DNA from 4 places in the Lysinibacillus sp. K60 genome. Region 3 is predicted to be linked to each of the others. Evidence: riboswitches for the same ligand, from Rfam matches in the RefSeq annotation. Region 3 holds a riboswitch; each other region holds the start of a gene.
What was found. A riboswitch is a leader RNA that binds a small molecule or an ion and turns the genes downstream of it on or off. The one in region 3 is predicted to bind cobalamin.

Region 1: another riboswitch for cobalamin. It lies ahead of HCH28_RS21360 (FecCD family ABC transporter permease); the one in region 3 lies ahead of HCH28_RS16550 (ABC transporter substrate-binding protein).
Region 2: another riboswitch for cobalamin. It lies ahead of mmgD (citrate synthase); the one in region 3 lies ahead of HCH28_RS16550 (ABC transporter substrate-binding protein).
Region 4: another riboswitch for cobalamin. It lies ahead of HCH28_RS15610 (glutaredoxin family protein); the one in region 3 lies ahead of HCH28_RS16550 (ABC transporter substrate-binding protein).

Annotation. Positions count from the first base shown of each region.
Region 1 is NZ_JAASJR010000013.1:41,073-43,279, reverse strand. Features, by position in the region: gene HCH28_RS21370 (YdhK family protein) at 1-106, opposite strand, end outside; gene HCH28_RS21365 (biotin transporter BioY) at 221-817, opposite strand; cobalamin riboswitch at 972-1,159, shown strand; gene HCH28_RS21360 (FecCD family ABC transporter permease) at 1,306-2,207, shown strand, end outside.
Region 2 is NZ_JAASJR010000007.1:31,200-33,406, forward strand. Features, by position in the region: gene mmgD (citrate synthase) at 37-1,158, opposite strand; cobalamin riboswitch at 1,351-1,546, opposite strand; gene HCH28_RS15655 (NUDIX hydrolase) at 1,793-2,207, shown strand, end outside.
Region 3 is NZ_JAASJR010000007.1:207,506-209,712, reverse strand. Features, by position in the region: gene HCH28_RS16555 (elongation factor G) at 1-449, opposite strand, end outside; cobalamin riboswitch at 632-818, shown strand; gene HCH28_RS16550 (ABC transporter substrate-binding protein) at 982-1,974, shown strand; gene HCH28_RS16545 (precorrin-3B methylase) at 2,026-2,207, shown strand, end outside.
Region 4 is NZ_JAASJR010000007.1:21,940-24,146, reverse strand. Features, by position in the region: gene HCH28_RS15615 (hypothetical protein) at 1-389, shown strand, start outside; cobalamin riboswitch at 680-857, shown strand; gene HCH28_RS15610 (glutaredoxin family protein) at 975-1,199, shown strand; gene nrdI (class Ib ribonucleoside-diphosphate reductase assembly flavoprotein NrdI) at 1,196-1,555, shown strand; gene nrdE (class 1b ribonucleoside-diphosphate reductase subunit alpha) at 1,552-2,207, shown strand, end outside.

The DNA.
Region 1 (2,207 bases), on a different contig from region 3:
CATTAGAAGTGGACGCTGGTTCTGTTTGATCCTCTGTACAAGCCGATAAACTAATTAGAGCGACTACTGATAATAGTCCGACTGACCATCTTTTATTGAATTTCATATGATATCCTCCTCACTATGTGCTCCTAATGTAGCAAATAAATGTGCAGAAACGATGGATATGACCCTATGAAAAACATTTCTTTAGTCTGGCACAATTAGGTGGGGAGATATGCTATTGAATGGGCATGATCTTCAATGTTTTTTGTAATCTATGGGCGAAGATACCAGCAAAAATAGCTAAAATAATATCTTTTGGTAGTGGAGGAATCATCCAAAGCCAAGCGAGCTTATATGAAAAATTCTCTGGCGCACTTGCCCAAAGCTTATAGGCAAAAAACATCCAATTTGTTCCTATCAAATAATTTATAGCCGTTGCTACCAAAGCAGCTACGATAAAACTTTTCTTTGTCCCGCTTCGTTCCACGATCAACCCTGCAACAAATGCCGCTAATATAAATGTAATAATAAACCCAAAGGTAGGGCTTAAAATTTGGCCAATTCCACCACCGAAACGAGCAAAGACAGGAGCTCCCGCCAATCCTACGCACATATAAATTGTACAGGCGAGCGCACCTTTTCTACTACCAAGAATAAGCCCTGCTAAAGTTGCAAAGAAGGTTTGAAGCGTAATGGGTACACCACCAACTACCATAAAGGGTGCAAAGGAAGTGATATTAGCACCCACCATCATTAGCGTTGAAAACAATCCAATGTAGGTAATGTCAATAGTTCTTAACTTATGGTGACTATGTTGTGTAACAGTTGCCATGAATTTCACCTCGTTTTATAAGTTATTACTGCTAGTGTAAAAAACGAATGCTATTGTGTCAACCTTATTATTATTAATAGTTAACTCAAATATTGGGTTAAATAGAAGTAGACTATCTATCTATAAAAATGTATGATAGAACCGTCACAATTTTATAACTTCAAATACTATTGGTGTGACATTTTTGAATGTCACTTAAAAGGGAAGTCGGTGGAAGTCCGACGCTGTCCCGCAACTGTAACGAGGAATCCTATAATATGATTTGCCACTGTTTAAGAATGGGAAGGCAATTATAGGATAGTGAATCGAAGCCAGGAGACCTGCCATTTAGTAATACCTGTAATGCCCACGAGGATGCAAGCAATTACGGACAATAGCTGGATATTTTTCTGACTTTGTTTAATCTAGGGTATTTCTATGCGCATTTTCGCATGGGATACCTTTTTTTATTGCTTCATTCATCAATATTCAGTAGGAGTTTAAAACAGATGAATAAAAAATTTATGTTATTTTCCTTCGTACTTTTCATGGTATTAATTGTTTCAATGACCTTTGCTGTAATGGTTGGCTCAGTTTCAGTTACACCGTTATATGTATGGAAAGTTATTCTTTCTAAAATTCCTTTTATACAAACTTCGATCGAGCAAGATTGGAGTCGCTCTCAGGAAATCATCATCTGGCAAATAAGAGCACCTCGTGTTTTGCTAGCTGCTATAGTAGGAGCGGGGTTAGCCATTGCAGGGGCAGCCATTCAGGCACTTGTACGTAATTCTATTGCAGACCCGTATATTCTAGGGATTTCTTCAGGGGCAGCTGTAGGAGCTACTTCTGTGATTATTTTAGGAGCGTTTTCATTTTTAGGTATTTACGCTCTTTCAGTATCCGCATTCCTTGGTTCATTACTTGCCATTACACTTGTTTTTTTCTTATCACGTGTTGGGGGACGTGTCTCTATTTTCCGCTTGCTATTGGCAGGCATGGCTGTGTCCTTTATCTTAACGGCTATCTCTAACTTTATTTTAATGATGTCAAAGCAAGAAGGGGCCTTAAAGGCTGTTATGTTTTGGATGCTAGGTAGTTTAGCTGGAGCCAAATGGAATAGTATTGTGATTCCAGCCTTCGTATTCTTGGTTGTATTTGGGCTACTATGGCTACACTATCGCAATTTAAATTTATTATTACTAGGAGAAGAGGCGGCAGTGACATTAGGCGTTAATCTTCAGCAATTCCGTATTCAGTTAATACTATTAGTATCTCTATTAACTGGTGTGCTTGTCGCAGTTAGTGGTTCTATAGGATTTGTGGGATTGATTATTCCCCATATTGTGCGTTTAATTGTGGGCTCAAACTATAAATACGTCATACCTATTAGTGCTTTAATAGGTGGAAT
Region 2 (2,207 bases), 180 kb from region 3:
TGCCCATTAGCTTTATGGCGAGTTGTTAAAACTTGATTATACCGACAATTCTTCAAGGTTATGACGCTCGCCAATATAATTGACACGAGGTCTAAATAATCGATTATTGTCATGCTGTTCAATTACATGGGCACATAAGCCAATTGTGCGTGAGCCAAAGAAGATTGGCGTATAGATTTCAATCGGCAAACCAAGCATGAAGTACACGGGTGCTGCATAATAATCTAAATTTGGATACAACCCTTTCTCCTGTACCATCACTTTTTCACCAGCTTCACACATGCGATATAAACGGTCATTCCCTTGCTCCAAACATAATTTGTGCAAGGCTTCTTTCATAATTTGCGCTCTTGGATCCATCTTTTTCATATAGACACGGTGGCCAAAGCCCATAATCTTTTCTTTATTTTGTAGCTTGTTTTTCAACAATGCTTCAAAGCCTTCTACTGTTTTGGCTTCAAGAAGCATGTACATGACTGCTTCATTAGCTCCTCCATGTAAATTCCCTTTCAATGATGCGACAGCCCCCGTTAAAGCACCATACAAATCAGATTGTGTAGATGCAATGACACGAGCTGCAAATGTTGAATTTGGCATCTCATGCTCACTATATAAAACGAGTGACTGATCAAAAATTTCTTCTTCTGACGCAGTTGGCTTTCTACCCGTAATCATGTAATAAAAATTGGCACTATAGGAAAGTTGACTATCCGGCTCGACAACATCTTGTCCATTTAATACACGATAGCTATTTGCTACGATATTAGGCATACCGCCTAAAAGTCTATATGCTCGCTCTAAATTTCTTTCAGTTGAACGATCATTGATGTGCTGATCAAAGCCTGCTAAAACGGAAATCCCTGTTCTAAGCCCATCCATTGCATGTGTTCCATTAGGCAATAGCTTGAAAATTTGAAATATCTCTTGTGGTACCTGATAATGAGCTTTCAATTTGTCCTGTAAATCAGCCTGTTGCTCCGTAGTTGGTATTTCTCCATGCAGCAATAAGTAAACAATATCTAAATACGAATATCGCTGTGATAATTCAATCAAGTCATAGCCTCGAATAACTATTTGACTTCCTACAGTGTCTAAAAAAGATAGCTTTGTTTCAGTGGCAATGATTCCATCAAGACCTGGTGAATAATTTAACTCCATTAATGACAGCCCCTTTGTTTAATTATTCTTGTAAGCGTTACCATTCAAACACGACAGAACAACAAAAAAACAACTTCTATCCCTTTTTAGAAGTTGTTAATCTACAAAAGCATGACAGACCAAATAACAGTGAATTTACCTAAATTCACAAAAATCATGCAGTAGCTAACACCTCCCTATCCTCGTAGGTTAATTGATGCTTCTTTCGTGGTAGGTCTCCTGACTTATGATCAACGCTCCCATAACACCTTCCCATTTTGACAAGCAAAACAGTGGCTTTGTTATCGAGCTCCTAAATACAGTTGCGGGACAGTGTTGGACTCTCACCAACTTCCCTTTTAATCAAATAGAATCCACTCCTATTTGAACCACCAAAATTTAGCATATTCAATTTGTCTTTTTACCTTAACATAGAGTTTTCGAAACAATCAATATAGGTAAAATTCAGAAAAGACTGATTATAAAAAGCTATTTTTCATCTTTAATGAACTATTCTGTATTTTTTAGCAATATTTCGTACAAAAAAGATTGTACATTTATATCAATATATCCATTTTCAAGCATTACATGGAAAATAGAGGTTTTTATAGGGAGAAAGGCGAATAATATTTTATGATCTATAGGAGGGGCCAAAATGGGGTATATGTCAGAATTAAGGAAACACATCGGAAGTAGACCAATTATCAGTATTGGAGCGACAATTCTTGTGGTTAACGATGACAAACAAATTCTCTTTCAACATCGATCAGATACGTTGGATTGGGGATTACCTGGCGGTGGTTTGGAGCTAAACGAAACGTTAGAAGAAGCTGCTGCTCGTGAGCTTCATGAAGAAACAGGACTTGTAGCGAATGGATTTAACTTGGTTGGTGTTTTTTCAGGGCCAGATTTTTATTTCCAATATCCAAATGGTGATGAAGTCTATACTGTTATTCATCTTTATGTTGCAAAAAATGTCAGGGGTACATTGGAGATGAAGGATGATGAGAGCTTGAAACTTACATATTTCAGTAAGAATGAGCTGCCAGACCATCTTGAGAAGAGAACGA
Region 3 (2,207 bases):
TGCTGTGAGCAATCTTTGCGAAGCTGCCTGATGACAGCCTCCACATTGGCACCTTCACGATCTATTTTGTTGATAAAGAAGAAGGTAGGGACATGGTATTGACGTAAAAGTTGCCATACTGTTTCTGTATGGCCTTGTATCCCTTCGACAGAGCTAATGATCATAATGGCATAATCCATCACACGAATGGCACGCTCCATCTCAGGGGAGAAATCGACATGCCCTGGCGTATCAATCAATGTGTATGTATCATCGCCAATGCGCATACGCCCCTGCTCGGCAAATATCGTAATGCCTCGTCTGCGCTCCAGCTCGTGATTATCAAGAAAGGTATCCTGATGATCAACTCGACCACGGGCTTGGATACTATTTGTATGAAAAAGTACTTGCTCAGAAAAGGTCGTTTTCCCTGCATCCACGTGCGCAAGTACACCAATTGTTTTGTACATAAGAAATCCTCGTTTCTATAGAATGCTATCTTTTTATTGTAACAGAATACTAGCTTCTATATTTCTTGTAAAATAGTTCGTCTTTATGTCGAAATAGTGCTAATATAATGATGATTATACTTTTAGTGTCATACTACTGATTGCGCGATAAATATTCTTCTGCTAGTCTATCAATAGTATTGACCATTATAGAACGTATTGGTGCAAATGGCATTTGTCATTTGCTTAAAAGGGAAATCGGTGCAATTCCGATGCTGTCCCGCAACTGTAAATGGGGAGTCTATACAGCATGCCACTGTAGTGAAACTATGGGAAGGCGTATAGATGATGAACCTAAGCCAGGATACCTGCCAGTATGTATTTTTTGACTAAGAACCACGAGGATGGGGATAGTGATACAGGTAATATACCGTTATTTCACTATGCTACTCTCTTGGCGACAAGAGGGTTTTTTTTATGCCCTTCCAAACACCTGGGTAGTAAAGAAATCTCTGATTTCTTTCTATATTTTAACAACAAAGGAGAAAAGGACATGAAGAAATGGAAAAGTATATGGCTAATGATGATCATTGCCTTGGTCGCTGTTTTAGGGGCTTGTAATGCAAAAGACAAAACGGAATCAGCAGCACAAGGTGAAAAGGTTGAGCCATCTGAGGCGGCAGCCGAAGTAACCATTGAAAACAATGACACAAGTCAAACATATACGGAAGCACCAACAAAAGCGATTAGCTTAAATCAGCATGTGACAGAAATTATGCTAGCACTTGGCTTAGAGGATTCTATGGTAGGGACAGCTTACTTAGATGATAAAATCTATGAGCCACTGCAAGAGGCATACGACAAAGTCCCTGTGCTTTCCGATCAATACCCAACGAAGGAGCAAGTCATTGATGCCGAGGCAGATTTCCTATATGCAGGCTGGAAAAGTGGCTTTGGCGAAAAGGGTGTAGGCACACCAGAAGAGCTTGAAGAATTAGGCATCCATACGTATTTACATACGGCTTCCAACATGACAAAGCCAACATTAGAGGATATTTTCACTGATATTCGCCATATCGCGAAGATTTTCCGTATTGAGGATCGTGGCGAAGCTTTAATTGAGCAAATGACGAAAGATGTAGAGGCAGTACAAGCTAAATTACCAAAAGATAGCGAAAAATTACGTGTTCTTGTGTTTGATAGCGGTGAAAAGGATGTATTTACAGCTGGTCAAAACTTTATGAATGAGCTGGTGACAATCGCGGGTGGTCAAAATATCTTTGGTGATGTGGAATCAGGATGGACAACTGTGTCGAAGGAAGATGCAGTAGACCGCAACCCAGAGGTAGTTGTCGTGATTGATTACGGTGAAACAACGGCAGACCAAAAGATCCAATTCTTAAAAAATGATCCAGCATTGAAGGAGATGGAAGCGGTCAAAAATGAGCGCTTTGTCATCCTGCCACTTTCAGCAGCGTCTGAAGGGGTTCGTGCAGCAGAGGCCATTGAAATTTTAGCCAAGGGCTTCTATCCTGAAAACTTTTAATCCATTCGAGCTAGCGTTTTGCTAGCTCCTTTTTTATAAGGAGCGATAAAAATGAACGCATTTCAAAAAAATGTACCAGATCAAACATTTGAAACACTAAACCGTCATGGTGAGTTTACCCGTCTAGCCGTTAGCCCTGGCATTATTAATAAGCATTATACGCCTGCACAATTCCAAAAAATAGCCGAAATTGCTGGCGAAAAGGGGGCGATAAAATATTCTGCTTCCTATAG
Region 4 (2,207 bases), 190 kb from region 3:
GACATGGTTTACAAAGATTAATTCGTTTTTACAGGGAACGGCATGGAGTGAAATGGTTAGAAAATGCCTTTGATTATGGGATGACATTGCTATTGAAATTTGGTGAAATGCCAGCATTAGAAATGTTTTTCCTCACAAATTTAATATGTTACAAATGGCAACTAGATTACTTAGAGGATGAAGAAGTGCAACATTACTTTTCTCATTTAGCAAATGGGAAAGTGAAAGAGGTCTATAATAGCTTTAGGGCTTACGATAGAGAACAAAATCTTTTAACTGCTACTAAATTATATAAACTTATATCCAAATATAATCCTCAATTTCATACAAATTCTGCTGCAACGCCGGAATTTTATAAGGAATTGGCCCTGTTTATTGAAAGGAAATAATATATTCGTAGTGTCAATCAGTCTATTTTTCTTCAGAATATAGAGTGTTCTATGTTAGCTATTCAACTAGATTATCCTAGTCATTCTACAAATGTAGATCGATTTTAATAGAGAATTTCATACATCATTTAAAATAAATATTTTAATTAGGAAGTAGTAATTATTGATAATCTATTTCGAACTACATAATTAAAAATACTGAATAATCCAAAAATAAAGAAGTTTAGAATCTTGATTTACTTTTCATTTGAAGGATGGTACACTTAAAACTATTGAACAACAACTATATATTGTGTTCGTTTTACAAAGGTACTACTATATGTAGTTTAAAAGGGAAGTTCGGTACAATTCCGACGCTGTCCCCGCAACTGTGAAGCTGACGATGATTGCAACCACTGTGCATTTGCATGGGAAGGGAATCAGAGAATGAAGCAAAGCCAGGAGACCTGCCTTTATAAAACAAATTTATCATTTCTTCGGGGATTAAGAGATGGGAACGTCAGTATTTTTGGTATGTTAACGTTTCCATTTAGCCTATCTCTCTAGAGGAGATAGGCTTTTTATTTTATGAAAAGAGGGATTTCTATGAAACTTTATACGAAAACAATTTGTCCAAAATGCCTATGGGTAAAATCTGAACTACAACGTGCAGGACTTGAAGCTGAAATCGTTAACATCGATCATGATGAACAGGCAAAGCAAACGATTATTGACGCAGGTTTTTTAAGTGTGCCTGTTTTAGAGATGAATGAAACTTTTATAGGAGATGTTCAGGAAATTGTTTCTCAAATTGAGTTGATTGCTCTATGATCGTTTACGCGAGTCGTACAGGTAATGTCCGAAATGTTGTATCCAAATTAAAGGCAGAATGTATCGAGCTCTCGGAGGAATTGCGATTGAACAAGCCCTATCTTTTAATTACCTACACAGATGGTTTAGGTGACATTCCAGCAAAGGTACAACGTTTCTTAGAAAAAAACAGGGATTTTTGTAAAGGAGTAGTTGCCAGTGGCAATAGTAATTTCGGCCATCATGTATTTGGCGCTGCTGGTGAGAAAATCGCCGCTACCTATCATGTACCCTTAGTAAGGAAATTAGATTTACGAGGTAATCAAACGGATTACGAAGCAATACAAACGTTTTATGAAACGAGGGTAATGAGATGAAAACCTATTTAAAGCTTAATAATGACGTACTGAATCGTTATAGTACAACTGGATTACTTGAGTTAGAAAAGGACCGCGAAGCTACGCGCCGCTACTTTTTAGAGTATGTTAACGTACGTTTGCGTTATTTTATAGATATTGAGGAAAAAATCCGCTATTTAGTTGATGAGGGCTACTATGAGAAAGCATTTATCGATATGTACGAGATGGAATTTATTAAGAAGCTGTACAAGAAAGCCTATGATTATAATTTCCGCTTCCCATCCTTTATGAGCGCAAGCAAATTTTATGATAGCTATGCTATGAAAAGTCGTGACGGGGAAGAGATCTTAGAAAAGTATGAGGATCGTATTGTCATTATTGCTTTGTATTTGGCGCAAGGAAACACAACTCTAGCAGAACGCTCTGTCGAAGCAATGATGGAAGCCTACCAGCCAGCGACACCAACTGCTTTAAATAGTGGTAAGAAAGCACGTGGTGAATTAGTCAGCTGCTTTAAATTATCAATGGATGACTCCATGAACAGTATTGCTGAAAATATTGGCTATTGTTTAGAGCTATCACGCCTTGGTGGTGGAGTAGGGGTCAACTTAACAGATTTACGCCCTTTAGGTGATCCAATTAAAGAGATATTAAATCGTGCAAGTGGTGT